2 regions of the Pseudomonas sp. WMBT8 genome follow, and region 2 is predicted to be linked to the other one. Evidence: riboswitches for the same ligand, from Rfam matches in the RefSeq annotation. Region 2 holds a riboswitch; the other holds the start of a gene.
The links. Region 2 has a riboswitch for cobalamin ahead of cobW (cobalamin biosynthesis protein CobW). Riboswitches for the same ligand answer to the same signal wherever they lie in the genome.
Positions count from the first base shown of each region.

Region 1: another riboswitch for cobalamin. It lies ahead of cobO (cob(I)yrinic acid a,c-diamide adenosyltransferase); the one in region 2 lies ahead of cobW (cobalamin biosynthesis protein CobW).

Region 1 covers NZ_CP188096.1:4,461,495-4,469,050, reverse strand. The annotation lists gene ACO77H_RS20190 (ribonuclease E inhibitor RraB) at 1-200, shown strand, start outside; gene ACO77H_RS20185 (circularly permuted type 2 ATP-grasp protein) at 662-2,071, shown strand; gene ACO77H_RS20180 (alpha-E domain-containing protein) at 2,076-3,026, shown strand; gene ACO77H_RS20175 (transglutaminase family protein) at 3,023-3,826, shown strand; gene ACO77H_RS20170 (PQQ-dependent sugar dehydrogenase) at 3,894-5,207, opposite strand; cobalamin riboswitch at 5,307-5,554, shown strand; gene cobO (cob(I)yrinic acid a,c-diamide adenosyltransferase) at 5,635-6,246, shown strand; gene ACO77H_RS20160 (cobyrinate a,c-diamide synthase) at 6,243-7,556, shown strand, end outside.
Region 2 covers NZ_CP188096.1:3,271,655-3,279,210, forward strand. The annotation lists gene cobN (cobaltochelatase subunit CobN) at 1-2,991, opposite strand, end outside; gene cobW (cobalamin biosynthesis protein CobW) at 2,995-4,056, opposite strand; cobalamin riboswitch at 4,148-4,349, opposite strand; gene ACO77H_RS15130 (hypothetical protein) at 5,050-5,724, shown strand; cobalamin riboswitch at 5,776-5,982, shown strand; gene ACO77H_RS15135 (CbtB domain-containing protein) at 6,079-6,267, shown strand; gene ACO77H_RS15140 (CbtA family protein) at 6,279-6,980, shown strand; gene ACO77H_RS15145 (cobalamin biosynthesis protein) at 6,977-7,390, shown strand; gene cobM (precorrin-4 C(11)-methyltransferase) at 7,472-7,556, shown strand, end outside.

The sequences.
Region 1 (7,556 bases), 1.2 Mb from region 2:
GGTTTCGTGGGGAGTCGATCAATGCCCAGGTCAGTGCACGGGATGACGGTGCCTGGTTCTTGGAATTGAGCAAAGTCATGTTCGCCACCTACGACGGTATTGGTGATTTCGAGCAGGACTTTGAGGCGGTAGTCGAGCCCTTGGGCGGGATTATCGAGGGATGGGGCGTGAAGCACGAGGTTCGTGGGTTACCCATGTAGACACATGATCAATAAAGCAGCGTATCGGCTGACCCTCGGGTCGGCCGATTTTGTTTGTGGCGCGGCAAAGTACTTGGAACTTATTGCGAAAATTCCTCCACAAAAAAAAGCCACCCGAGCAGGGTGGCTAAAAGGGAAGACCGGAAAGAAGGGGAACCGGTCGGTACTTGCACAAGCAAATTACCGGCGGTGACGAGGTGATGCTGTAGGACGAATCCTGTTCAGCGGATGAGCGTGATTATCCGCAAGCTTTCCCGGGCAGTGAAATCAACTCTGGCTATGCTGGTGATAGGCAATGCCTGCGTCGCTTTGAAGCGCGAGTGGCAAGGCCCGGGCGGTTGTTGCACCAGGACGGTGCGGTGCTGCCTTTGGCTATATCCAACTAATTGATACTTAAGTGTTTATGCCGCTGGCACGGGCCTTGCGACAGTCCGTTGCGTCCGGGTGACAAGGAGTTCGGCATGATCCGCACTTATTACGATGAAATGTACGATGAGGCTGGCCAGGTCCGCCCTCACTATCGCGAGTTTGCCCGCTGGCTGGATCAAACCCCTGCCGAGCTGCTGGCCCAGCGTCGGCGTGAAGCCGATTTGCTGTTCCACCGCGCGGGTATCACCTTCACCCTGTACGGCGACGAGCAGGGCACCGAGCGCCTGATCCCCTTCGATACCATCCCGCGCAGCATTCCCGCCAGCGAATGGCGAATTGTCGAACGAGGCTGCATTCAACGGGTCAAGGCATTGAACCTGTTCCTTGCCGACCTTTATCACGACCAACGAATTATCAAGGCCGGGATCATTCCTGCCGAGCAAGTGCTGGCCAATGAGCAATACCAGTTGGCGATGCAGGGCTTGGACCTGCACCGCGATATTTATTCCCACGTCTCGGGTGTCGACCTCGTACGGGATGGCGACGGCACGTACTACGTGCTGGAAGACAACCTGCGCACCCCCAGCGGCGTGAGCTATATGCTCGAAGACCGCAAGATGATGATGCGCCTGTTCCCCGAACTGTTCGCCGCCCAGCGCATCGCGCCGATCGATCATTACCCCAACCTGCTGCTCGATACCCTGAAAAGCTCCAGCCCACTGGATAACCCCAGCGTGGTGGTGCTGACGCCGGGGCGCTTCAACAGCGCGTTCTTCGAGCATGCGTTCCTCGCCCGGGAAATGGGTGTGGAGTTGGTGGAAGGCGCTGACCTGTTTGTGCGCGACGACCGCGTATTCATGCGCACCACCGACGGGCCCAAGGCTGTGGACGTGATCTACCGGCGCCTCGACGATGCCTACCTCGACCCGCTGGCCTTCAACCCCGAATCCATGCTTGGTGTGCCCGGCCTGCTGGCCGCCTACCGCTCGGGCAATGTGGTGCTGGCCAATGCCATTGGCACCGGGGTGGCGGATGACAAGTCGGTGTATCCCTTCGTCACCGACATGATCCGTTTTTACTTGGATGAAGAGCCGATCCTGAAGAATGTTCCGACGTTCCAGTGCCGTAAGCCTGACGAACTGTCTCACGTGCTGGCGAACCTACCGCAGTTGGTGGTCAAGGAGACCCAGGGCTCCGGTGGCTACGGCATGTTGGTCGGCCCGGCTGCCACGGCTGCTGAGATCGAAGCCTTTCGTGCGCGGATCAAGGCCAAGCCCCATGCCTACATCGCCCAGCCGACCCTGTGTCTGTCGACGTGCCCGACCTTTGTCGAAAACGGTATAGCGCCCCGGCATATCGACCTGCGGCCGTTCGTCCTGTCCGGCAAGGAAACCCGTGTGGTGCCCGGCGGGCTGACCCGTGTGGCGCTGCGGGAGGGTTCGTTGGTGGTCAACTCATCCCAGGGTGGCGGCACTAAAGACACCTGGGTGGTCGAGGAATGAAACCATGCTGAGCAGAACTGCCTCGGATTTATATTGGATGTCGCGCTACCTGGAGCGCGCGGAAAACCTCGCGCGCATGCTGGATGTCAGTTATTCGCTGTCGCTGATGCCCCAGGATGGGCGCGGCGATGGCCTGCACGAACTGGCCATGCCCCTGCTGATCACCGGCACCCTGGACGACTATCACGCGCGTCACGGCGAGTTGCATGCCGAGCGTTTGTTGCACTTCTTTGCCCTGGATGCCGCCAACCCGGCGAGCATCTACAGTTGCCTGGGCGCCGCCCGCGCCAGTGCCCATGCCGTGCGTGGGCGAATTACTGCGGACATGTGGGAAAACATCAACGCCACCTGGCTGGATATTCGCGTCATCGCCCAGGAGGGCCTGAGCCGCTATGGCATGAGCCGTTTCTGCGAATGGGTCAAGGAACGATCCCACCTGTTTCGTGGCGCCACCTACGGCACCATCATGCGCAACGACGCTTTTCGCTTTATTCGCCTGGGCACCTTTATCGAAAGGGCCGACAACACCCTGCGCCTGTTGGACGCCCGCTACGAGATGGCCGGCGACCAGGCCGACGTGGTGATTGATGGCACCGCCCACGCCTATTACCAATGGAGTGCGCTATTGCGGGCCTTGTCGTCCTTCGAGGCCTACACCGAGATCTATCGTGATGCGCCCGGCGCCCGGCAGGTGGCCGAACTGTTGCTGCTGCGTGCCGATGTGCCGCGTTCCCTGCGCGCGTGCAGCGAAGAAATCGACCAGATCCTCGCCAGCCTGCCTGGCATCAACGGCCGCCCGGCCCAGCGCCTGGCCGCCGAAATGGACGCGCGCCTGCGCTTTACCGCCATTGACGAAATCCTTGAAGAAGGCCTGCACGCCTGGCTGACCGACTTCATCCCGCTGGTACGCCAGTTGGGTAACGCTATTCATCATTCCTACCTGGAGGCGGCATGAGACTTTCCATCAGCCACGAAACTACCTACCGCTATGAAGACCAGGTGCGTGCCAGCATCCAATACCTGCGCCTGACCCCTCACGACAGCGAGCGTCAGCATGTGCTCAGTTGGCAGCTGGATCTGCCACGTCCGGTGCGGGCCCAGTTGGACCCATTCGGCAATATCCTGCATGTGCTGACCCTGGATGAGCCCCACGAATCGATCGTCATCGGCGCCCGAGGCCAAGTGGATATTGACGAGTGGCGCGAGGCCGAGCACGACAGCCAGTCGCCATTTCCTTTCCAGCGTTGCACGCGCCTGACTGAGCCGGACGAGGCCCTGCGCGCCTTTGCCCAGCAGCACTGCGGTAAACGCCGGGATCGCAATGCCTTGATCGATCTGATGCACGCCCTCAACCAGCATATCGCCTACGTGCCGGGGGCCACGCAAGTGGAAACCTGTGCGGCCGAGGCGTTCGCCGGGCGTGCCGGGGTGTGCCAGGATCACGCCCATGCATTCCTGGCCTGCGCGCGCAGCCTGGGGATCGCCACGCGGTATGTGTCGGGGTATTTGTATAGCGAGGACAGCGAGCACCTGGCCAGCCATGCCTGGGCCGAAGCCTGGCTGGATGACGCCTGGTACAGCTTCGATGTGACCAACCAACTGGCCCGCCCGGAGCGGCATCTGAAACTGGCGGTGGGCCTGGATTACCTCGATGCGTGCCCGGTGCGCGGCATGCGCCGTGGCGGCGGGCACGAGCAGATGCATGCCAGGGTATTTGTGGCGCCGAGCCCGGTGATCCTGGTGCAGCAGCAATAACCCCGTCACCCCCTTGCCGGCGATGAGCCCAGAATGATCCTCATCGTCGGCAAGCCGGCATCAGGTGCTATTTAGCGGCTGACACCCGCCACACCTTATTCCCCACATCATCGGCCACCAGCAAGCCGCCTTGCTGGTCGATCACCACGCCCACCGGCCGGCCCATGGCTTTCTCATCACTGTTGAGGAACCCGGTCAGCACATCCACCGGTGCGCCGTTGGGCTTGCCCCCCGCAAATGGCACAAAGATTACCTTGTAACCACTGTGCGGCTTGCGATTCCACGAGCCGTGCTGGCCAATAAACGCGCCATGGACAAATTGTGCCGGCAGCGTGTTGCCTTCAGCGAAGGTCAGGCCCAACGATGCGGTGTGTGGCCCGACGGCATAGTCCGGGGCAATGGCCTTGGCCACCAGGTCCGGATCCTGCGGCGTGACCCGTACATCCACATGTTGGCCGTAGTAGCTGAACGGCCAGCCGTAAAAGCCACCGTCCTGGACCGAGGTGATGTAGTCCGGCACCAGGTCGCTGCCGATTTCATCGCGCTCGTTGACCGCCGTCCATAGCTTGCCGCTTTGTGGCTCCCACGCCATGCCATTGGGGTTGCGCAGCCCGGAAGCAAAAATCCGCTGCTTGGCGCTGGCCCGGTCGACTTCCCAGATCGCCGCACGGCCCTGTTCGGCTTCCAGGCCGTTTTCACCGACGTTGCTGTTGGAACCCACGCTTACATACAACTTGCTGCCATCCTTGCTGGCCACCACGTTTTTCGTCCAGTGGTGGTTGAGCGGGCCGCCCGGCAGGTCGATGACCTTGGTGCCCTGGGCCTTGATCGCGGTTTCCCCCGGTTGATAGGGAAAGCGCAGCAGCTTGTCCGAGTCGGCCACGTACAGGTCGTTGCCCACCAGGGTCATGCCAAACGGCGAGTTGAGGTTTTCCAGGAACACCGTGCGGGTTTCTGCCACGCCGTCATGGTCGGCATCGCGCAGCAGGGTGATGCGGTTCGGGCTAGGTACGCCGGCCCCGGCACGGCCCATGACCTTTTCCATGACCCAGCCGCGAATGCCCTTGGAGTCATCCGGCTTGGGCGGCGCGTTGGTCTCGGCCACCAGCACGTCGCCGTTGGGCAATACATACAACCAGCGCGGGTGGTCCAGGCCTTCGGCGAAGGCGCCGACCTGGGTGCCCGCAGCCGCGGTCGGCTTGGCGCCATCGGGCCAGCCAATGGCCGGGGCGATGTTGACGGTGGGGATCAGGGTTTTGTTCGGTTCCGGCAGCTTGGGCGACGGCCCGGTGCCATCGGAGACTTGCAAGGTTGAGCTTTCGCCACAGGCAGCGAGTGCGCCTGCGGCCATGATCAGTACGGCGAGTCGGGTCTTGTGCATGTTTTTCTCCTCAATGCCTGTAGTCATAGAGGTACAGCGCGCGGCGATGGTTCAAGTGCATGGCCGGCTTTAATTGACGCTGTACCCCCAACCCACTAACCTTCGCCGCTTGTTTCAGGTGCTCTGTGACGTACCCGTCGACCGAGTGAAACAGGGAAGCCGGTGAGTGCGCGCACTTTTCTACAGTGCGGCCACGATCCCGGCGCTGCCCCCGCAACGGTAAATGAGTCAAGACGCTGCTTTTGCCACTGTATCGCCTGCGATATGGGAAGGCGCATCGTCGGCTCGCCCTGCTCAACAGGGCGCCACTCATGAGCCCGGAGACCGGCCTGATCCATCCAACAGCATCACGGTGGGCGATGCTTGGCTTCATTTAAGTGGTCTTTTCCTGCCCGCCGTTTTTGTCCAGCCCCAACGGAGAGCTGCCATGACTGATTCCCCCGATCGTGACGAACGCCACCTGGCGCGCATGCTGCGCAAAAAAGCGGTGATTGACGAGCGCATTGCCAATTCACCGAACGAATGCGGTTTGCTGCTGGTATTGACCGGCAACGGCAAAGGCAAGAGCAGCTCGGCCTTTGGCATGCTCGCCCGGGCCATGGGCCACGGTATGCAATGCGGCGTGGTGCAGTTCATCAAGGGCCGCAACAGCACCGGGGAAGAGCTGTTCTTCCGCCGCTTCCCCGAGCAGGTGCGTTTCCATGTGATGGGCGAGGGCTTTACCTGGGAGACCCAGGACCGCCAGCGTGATATCGCCGCTGCCGAAGCAGCCTGGAAAGTCTCCCGGGAAATGTTGCAGGACCCGTCCATCGGTCTGGTGGTGCTGGATGAGCTGAATATCGCGCTCAAGCACGGCTATCTCGACCTCGACCAGGTGCTTGGCGACCTGCAAGCTCGCCCACCCATGCAGCATGTGCTGGTCACCGGGCGTGGCGCCAAGCCAGAACTGATTGAAATGGCCGACACCGTCACCGAAATGGGCATGCTCAAGCATGCGTTCCAGGCCGGTATCAAGGCACAGAAGGGCATCGAACTTTGAACCAGCCGCGCCATTGCCCTGCCGTGCTGATCGCCGCGCCGGCGTCAGGCCAGGGCAAGACCACCGTCACCGCCGCCCTGGCCCGTTTGCACCACAACCTGGGGCGCAAGGTCCGGGTGTTCAAGTGCGGCCCGGACTTTCTCGACCCGATGATCCATGAGCGCGCCAGTGGTGCGCCGGTCTATCAATTGGACATGTGGATGGTCGGCGAGCAGGAAAGTCGCCGCCTGCTGTGGGAAGCAGCGGGGGAGGCGGACCTGATCCTGATCGAGGGCGTGATGGGCCTGTTCGACGGCACACCTTCCAGCGCCGACCTGGCGCGCCATTTTGGCGTGCCGGTACTGGCAGTGATCGATGGCACCGCCATGGCCCAGACGTTTGGCGCCCTGGCGCTGGGGCTGGCGCGTTACCAGGCAGACCTGCCGTTCGCCGGGGTCCTGGCCAACCGTGTCGGCACCGTGCGCCACGCCCAACTGCTCGAAGGCAGCTTGACCGAAGGCCTGCGCTGGTACGGCGCACTGTCCCGGGAAACCGGCATTGAGCTGCCCAGCCGTCACCTGGGCCTGGTGCAGGCCAGCGAGCTGAATGACCTGGACCTGCGCCTGGATGCTGCCGCCGCCGCCCTGGCCAGCAGTTGCGAGGTAGCGCTGCCACCGCCGGTGGAATTCGCTGCGCCCGAGCTGATCGAAGCCCAGCCGTTGCTGACCGGGGTGCGGATTGCCGTGGCCCGTGACGAAGCCTTTGCCTTCACCTACGGCGCCAGCCTGGATTTGCTGCGAGCGATGGGCGCGCAGTTGCACTTCTTCTCGCCGATCCATGACCGCGTGCTGCCCGACGCCGACAGCCTCTATCTGCCCGGTGGCTACCCGGAACTGCATCATCAGGCGCTGTCGCAAAATAGCGCGATGCTGCAGGCGATCCGTGCCCATCACGCTGCCGGCAAACCGTTGCTGGCTGAATGCGGGGGCATGCTCTACCTGCTCGATTCCTTGACCGATGTCGAGGGCACGCGCGCCGAACTGCTGGGCCTGCTGCAAGGCGATGCGGTCATGCAAAAACGCCTGGCGGCCCTGGCCCTGCAAACGGTCGAGCTGCCGGAAGGCGTGCTGCGCGGGCATACCTATCATCATTCCCTGACCAGCACGCCGTGGCAGCCGATTGCCCGTGGCCTGAGCCCCAACGGCGGGCGCGGCGCCGAGGCGGTGTATCGCCAGGGGCGGATGACGGCCTCCTATGTGCACTTTTACTTCCCGTCGAACCCGGCTGCGGTGGCCGCGTTGTTTGCGCCAGACCGGCAAGCCGGCATGGCA
Region 2 (7,556 bases):
GCGCACCTTAGCCGCCAGGGGGTTTAGGTCGTCCGGTTCATCCAGCGCCGCGACCGCCTGCACCGCAGCATCGAACAAGCGGATCAGGTTGGCGAAGGCATCGCGGAAGAACCCGGACACCCGCAACGTAACGTCAACTCGCGGGCGGTCAAGCAAGCTGATGGGCAGGATTTCAAAGTCATCGACACGCTGGCTGCCCGTGGCCCATACCGGTCGCACGCCCATCAACGCCATGGCCTGGGCGATGTCGTCACCGCCGGTGCGCATGGTCGCGGTGCCCCACACCGAAAGCCCGAGCTGGCGCAAATGGTCACCATGGTCCTGCAGGTGCCGCTCAAGCATCAGGTTGGCGGACTGGAAGCCGATACGCCAGGCAGTGGTGGTGGGCAGGTTACGCACATCGACGGTGAAGAAGTTACGCCCGGTCGGCAGCACATCGAGGCGCCCACGGCTCGGTGCGCCGCTAGGCCCCGCCGGTACGAAACGACCGTCCAAGGCATCCAGCAAGCCACGCATTTCCGCCGGGCCACAGGCATCAAGGCGCGGTGCGACGACGATGCGCAGGCTTTCGACCACGGATTTCACATCTTCCCAGCCGGGCTCCTCAAGCTGTTCGAGGGGCCCTTCCAGGGCCTGTTCGATCAACCGCGCCGCGTATAGCTCCAGACGCTCGCGGGTATCGCCGGCGGTGCGCCACAACTGCCCGTCGATCTTCTGCAACACGTCGGGGCGGCGCCCGGTCCAGGGTTCGGCCAGGGCGCAATCGAGCGGGTCAAAGCCCAGCTCGAAGGCCTTGGCCAACACGCGCAGCAGGCTTGATTGCGGGCCGCGCCCGTCGCCACGCGGGATGCGCAGCAGGGCCAACAAGGTATCGATACGCAGGCGCCCCTCGGGCGATTCGCCAAAGATATGCAGGCCGTCGCGGATCTGCGATTCCTTCAGGTCACACAGGTAGGTGTCCAGGCGCGGCAGCCACACGGCAGCGTCGGCCTCGTTATCCAGCGCAAGCTCCTGATCGATGCGGGTTTCGCGCACCAGCTTGAGGATGTCCTTTTGCAGTTCCAGGGCACGGCGCGGGTCGAGCAACTGCGCTTCGTAATACTCATCCGCCAACAGTTCCAGGTTACGCAGCGGGCCGTAAGTCTCGGCGCGGGTCAGCGGCGGCATCAAGTGATCGATGATCACCGCCTGGGTGCGGCGCTTGGCCTGGGCGCCCTCGCCCGGGTCGTTGACGATAAACGGGTAGATATTGGGCAGCGGCCCCAGCAACGCATCCGGCCAGCAGTTCTCCGACAGCCCGACGCCTTTGCCCGGCAGCCATTCCAGGTTGCCATGCTTGCCCACGTGGATCACGCCGTGGGCGCCGTAGGTGTGGCGCAGCCAGAAATAAAACGCCAGGTAAGCGTGGGGCGGCACCAGGTCCGGGTCGTGGTACACCGCGCTGGCATCCACCTGGTAACCCCGCGCCGGCTGGATGCCGACAAAGGTCAGGCCCAGGCGCAGGCCGGCGATCATCATGCGCCCGTCGCGGCACATCGGATCGTTATGGGGCGTGCCCCAGCGTTCCAGTACAGCCTGGCGGTTGGCCTCGGGCAAGCGATTGAACATCGCCTGGTAATCGTCCAGCCCCAGGCTTTGATGGCAGGGGCGCAGGTCGAGGCTGTCGAGGTCGTTGGTCACACCGCCGAGCAGCTCGTGGATCAAGGCGGTGCCGCTGTCCGGCAAGGTGGGCGGCAGCGGATAACCCTTGGCTTGCAGGGCACGCAGGATATTCAAGGCCGCAGCCGGCGTATCCAGGCCCACGCCGTTACCGATGCGCCCGTCGCGCGTCGGGTAGTTGGCCAGGATCAGGGCGATGCGTTTTTCTGCATTCGGCACCCGGGCAAGTTCGACCCAGCGCCGCGCCAGTTCGGCCACAAAGTCCATGCGTTCGGGGGCTGCGCGGTAGCACACCACGTCCGACTGGCTGCGCTCGCTGCGCCAGGCCAGGTCCTTGAAGCTGATCGGGCGGCTGATGATGCGCCCGTCCAGTTCCGGCAAGGCGATGTGCATCGCCAGGTCGCGCGGGCCAAGGCCTTGTTCGCTGGCTTCCCAGCCGGGTTGGTTGTCCTGGGCGCAGATGGCCTGGATCACCGGAATATTGCGGCGAAATGGCCGCAAATGGGGCGCTTCGGGGCTGGATTGGGCAAAGCCGGTGGTGTTCAGTATCACCGCTGCCTGCACCTCATCCAGCAGATCCTCGACCACCGTCAGGCAGCCGGGCTCCTTCAAACTGGCCACCGCCATTGGCAGCGGATTCAGGCCCGCCGCCTGCAAGCGCTGGCAGAACACGTCGATAAAAGCGGTATTGGCCGCCTGCAAGTGCGAGCGGTAGAACAGCACCGCTGACACCGGCCAATCGGTGCTCCAGTCCGCCTGCCAGTCACTGAGGCGCGCATTGGCGATGCGGGGGTGATAAATCGCCGTGCGCGGCAGGGTTTGCGGTTCGGCCCAGGGGTAATCGCGGCCCAGGTAGCTACTGGCCAGACAGCGATAGAAATCCAGCGCATTCCCCAGCCCGCCCTGGCGCAGAAAATGCCACAGGCGCTCACGCGCCTGCACATCCACGGTGCTCAGGTCGCTGAGTTCGGGGTCGGGACGGTCATCCCCCGGCACCAGGATCAACTGCACGCCCTGCCCGGCCAACTCCACCAGGCGCTGGATACCGTAGCGCCAGTAGCCGATGCCGCCATGCAGGGATATCAGGATGACCTTGGCGTGGCGCAACACCTCGTCCACATACAGGTCCACCGACGCGTGATTCTGCACCTGCATCGGGTTGGCCAGGCGCAGGCTCGGGTAGTCGTCGGGCAGTTGCTGGGCGGCTTCGGCCAACAGCGCCAGGCTGGAATCACCGCTGCACAGGATCACCAGCTCGGCGGGGGTCTGTCCAAGGTCGGCGATGTTGTCATCGGAGACGAAACCACCGGGCTGGGTCCTGAGCAGATGCATGGGTTAAACGCTGAGGGCAGCGCGCAATTGCGCTTCCAGGCCTGCTGCGTCCAGGTCCTGGCCGATCAGCACCAGGCGCGTGATGCGTGCTTCGTCAGCCCCCCAGGCGCGGTCGAAGTGCTTGTCAAAGCGCGTACCCACGCCCTGGATCAGCAGGCGCATCGGTTTGTTGGGGATCGCGGCGAAGCCTTTGACCCGCAGGATGCCGTGCTGCACCACCAATTGCGTCAGGGCGTCGAGCAGCAGCGCTTCATCAGCCTGTGGCAGGTCGATGGAGATGGAATCGAACGCATCGTGATCGTGATCGTCTTCACCTTCGTGGTGATGATCGTGATGGCTATGGCGCCCGTCGATATGCTCCTCGGAGCCAGCGCCCAGGCCAATCAACACGTCCAGGGGCAGGCGGCCGCTGCTGGCCTCGACGATTTTCACCGCTGGCGGCAGTTCTTCGGCGACTTCCTGGCGTACACGGGCCAGGTCTTCGGGGCTGATCAGGTCGGTTTTATTGAGGATCACCAGGTCGGCGCTGGCCAGTTGGTCGGCGAACAGCTCGTGCAGTGGCGATTCGTGGTCCAGGTTGGGGTCGAGTTTGCGCATGGCGTCGACCTGGTCGGGAAATGCGGCGAAGGTGCCGGCGGCCACGGCCGGGCTGTCGACCACAGTGATCACCGCGTCAACCGTGCAGGCGCTGCGGATTTCCGGCCACTGGAAGGCCTGGACCAACGGCTTGGGCAGGGCCAGGCCGGAGGTTTCGATGAGGATATGGTCAAGGTCGCCACGGCGCGCCACCAGTTCACGCATCACCGGGAAGAACTCTTCCTGCACGGTGCAGCACAGGCAGCCGTTGGCCAGTTCGTAGACACGGCCGTTGGCCTCTTCTTCGGTGCAACCGATGGAACACTGCTTGAGGATCTCGCCGTCGATGCCCAGCTCGCCGAATTCGTTGACGATCACCGCAATGCGCCGGCCCTGGGCGTTGTCCAGCATGTGGCGCAGCAAGGTGGTTTTGCCCGAGCCGAGAAAGCCGGTGACGATAGTGACGGGGAGTTTGGCCAGTGTTTTCATCGGATGCCCTTTGGGGCGGGCATACGGGACGACTGGCCCTGCGGCGGCGCAGGTGCTGGATTCGTCACCGGATCACCCCGCCCGGTTGAAATGGAAAATCGGTTGCGAGGCAGGTCTCCTGGCTTGGGGCTTGCCGGCCTTGCGGCTGGCGCTGGCTGCGCCTTCCCGCCTGGTACAGGCAGTGGCGTGGCAGTCAGATAAACCCTTTACAGTTGCGGGGGCAGCCGCGGCTTGGACCGCGTTCCCTTCTTAGCTTCGGCCGCAGCCGAAGAACCTCGAACGTGCAAGGCTACGCAGTGCCCGGCAGCTGGTCAACGTCGCGCAGCTAAACGCATCTAGTTACTCAAGGGCCCACCTCACCTCTGGGGACCCAAAGTGAAACCGTCACGCCTCGAACACTACTTAACTATCGCACCTCTCACCAACCCACCGCATACACTGAATATGCATCCACATTAGCTGGAACGATGACAATCAATCCAACAGAAAACGCAATTCAACCAATATCACTCGCTATAACGCCTAAAACCAATAACCTCCCATCTTTGCAGACACTGAACAATGATGTTTCCCACCGTACTTTGTCGTAGACATCAGCCGATAGTATTTCTGATAGACCCTGACCTGGCAGGAGACCAGCTCAACGTTATGACATGGACAATTTTGACTATACGTTTGCTCATGCCTGCCCCCTAATCGCCTTTTCAGGAGCGTTACTAGCCAGCACTACAAAGACCTGTACGTAGTGCAGACCGTAAAAGCACCTTATGTAAAAGCCCGCCTTGAATCCAGCCTGGCTATCCAGCCCACACGAGTTAAAGAGGTGCTGTAATTTAATGAAATCCATTTCGCAGTTAGCACGAGGAACAGCAGCCTTGAAAAACATCACTCACTCTCAAGGCAGCTTTCCAAACAATCCAACCCCAAGCCCACCTATTCAATGGGGATACAAACACGATGAAGTCTTCAGCAAGCATTCAACCCAGTGCGCCTATGCTTAACGCACCTCGCACTACACTCCCCAAAGACACTTCTCCCACCTTAGCACCGACACAAAGCATCTCATCGGACATTCCATATTTTGAGAGCTACACCCACTCAATGCTGGCAGAAAAACTACTGGCCCATTTCATAGATTTGGAAGTCCCAAGCGCTAAAACATCCAACAGCTTTCGCTTGGATGAGCTTAAAAGTATGGCGAGAGGCAAACTACACGACGGACGAGATGCCACACAAGAGCAAGTAGAGCTTGCAAAGCAGGTCATCAACCGCCCAGAACTAGTCAAGTCACTCTTTGGTTCGCACTCCGGCAATGTGACCTGGGACCAAGTCGCTCTTATCGCTGGAGACTTCAAAAGTCTCAGCGATGCAGCCCTGCTGGACCAAGCGAGAATTTACTTTCGCGAATTTGCCAAAGGTCCCAAAGATCATTATGTAAACTTTAACGAACTGCGAGAGGCCGCACGCCAAACAAGAAGCACCCGCCACTTTTCGTACAATGCAACCAAAGTTGCCCAAGAACTTCTTAAGCGGCCTGACCTGCTTTGGGATTTGGATACAAAGCCTGTCTCGCTCTCACGTCCAAGCAAACCAGACAACAGATTTGGGTTGGGCAGTATTTTTTACTCAGAAGATTGGGTTTCCACGTCGCCGCGTCGCCCTGGCTGATCAGGCAGGCGTCAATTCGTCTATTTGACGCCCGCCCTCTGGCCATGCTCTCCTACACATCTTGTTTCGGGTGCCCTTTACAGGGTGAAACGGGAAACCGGTCAATCATGCATGCATGACCAATCCGGTGCTGCCCCCGCAACGGTAAGCGAGCGAAGCGTCACAGCCACTGTGCTTTTGGCATGGGAAGGCGATGCTTTCAGGACTCAGGAGAGCCCCCTCGCAAGCCCGGAGACCGGCCCGAAAAATCAAATAACAAACCCGCGGTGGGCGGGCGCTGTTCAGAACCCTGCGTGCCCGGCTCGCGGGGTTTTCATGCGCTCGTGTCACCCTGCCACTCGAAAGGGACGTGCCATGTCGATCATCAGCAGCACCTCACACACCGCCAGCAGCTCCGCCACCTTGAGCCAACGCCTGACCGCCGCCATCGGCGCGGCGATCCTCGGTGCATGCCTGGTGTATTTCGCCGGGTTCTCGCACATCGAGGCCGTGCACAACGCTGCCCACGATACGCGCCACAGCGCCGCCTTCCCGTGCCACTGAGACCTGCCGCCATGATCAAGCGAATTGCGCAAACCGCAGGTTTCACCGGCCTGCTGGCCGCCCTGTTGCTGACCCTGCTGCAAAGCTTCTGGGTGGCCCCGCTAATCCTGCAGGCAGAAACCTTCGAAAACGCCCCGGCCGCGACCGAGGTACATGAGCATGCCCCTGGCGCTACGGCCCACAGCCACGACGCCGAGGCCTGGGAGCCGGAAAATGGCTGGCAGCGCGTGCTCTCCACCACTGGCGGCAACCTGGTGGTCGCCGTAGGTTTTGCACTGATGCTCGCCGGCCTCTACACCCTGCGTGCCCCGACCCGCACCGCCCAGGGCCTGCTCTGGGGCCTGGCCGGCTACGCCACCTTTGTGTTGGCGCCGACCCTCGGCCTGCCACCGGAGCTGCCCGGCACCGCTGCGGCGGACCTGGCGCAACGGCAGATCTGGTGGATCGGCACGGCAGCCTCCACTGCCGCCGGCATTGCGCTGATTGTGTTTGGTCGCAACTGGCTGCTGAAGATCCTCGGCGTGGCCATCCTGGCGGTGCCCCATGTGGTTGGCGCGCCACAGCCCGAAGTGCACTCGATGCTCGCCCCAGAAGCCCTGGAAGCACAGTTCAAGATCGCTTCGCAGCTGACCAACGTTGCGTTCTGGCTGGCCCTGGGCCTGATCAGTGCCTGGTTGTTCCGGCGTAACCGCGACGATCAGTACTCGGCATGACAACGGCCAACACCCGGCCGGCCCTGGTGGTCGGCCTGGGTTGCCAGGGTGGTTGCAGCGTCGAGGCGTTATTGGCGCTGTTCAATGAAGCCTTGGCTGGCGCAGGGATCGACCCTCGGCACATCAGCGCACTGGCGAGTATCGACCGCAAGCAGGATGAGCCGGGTTTACTGGCCCTGGCCGCCAGCCTGGGGTTGCCGCTGAAGTTTTTCAGTGCCCAGCAACTGGCGAGCCACGAAGCGCAACTGAGCCACCGCTCTGCCGTCGCCTTTGCCCATACCGGCTGCCATGGCATCGCTGAAAGCGCCGCCCTGGCCCTGGCCACGCAGCTGGCCCAGCGCCCTGCCCGCCTGTTGATCAACCGCCAGAAAAGCCCGCAAGCCACCTTTGCATTGGCGTGCGCCGGCTGAATTCCCGATAATCCCCGTCCTTGATCATGAGCGGTCTTCATCTACAGCCCGCCTTGCCCGCTTTTTCACAGGAATGTCCCCATGACCGTCTACTTCATCGGCGCAGGCCCCGGCGACCCGGAACTGATTACCGTCAAAGGCCAGCGGCTGATCCGCAGTTGCCCGG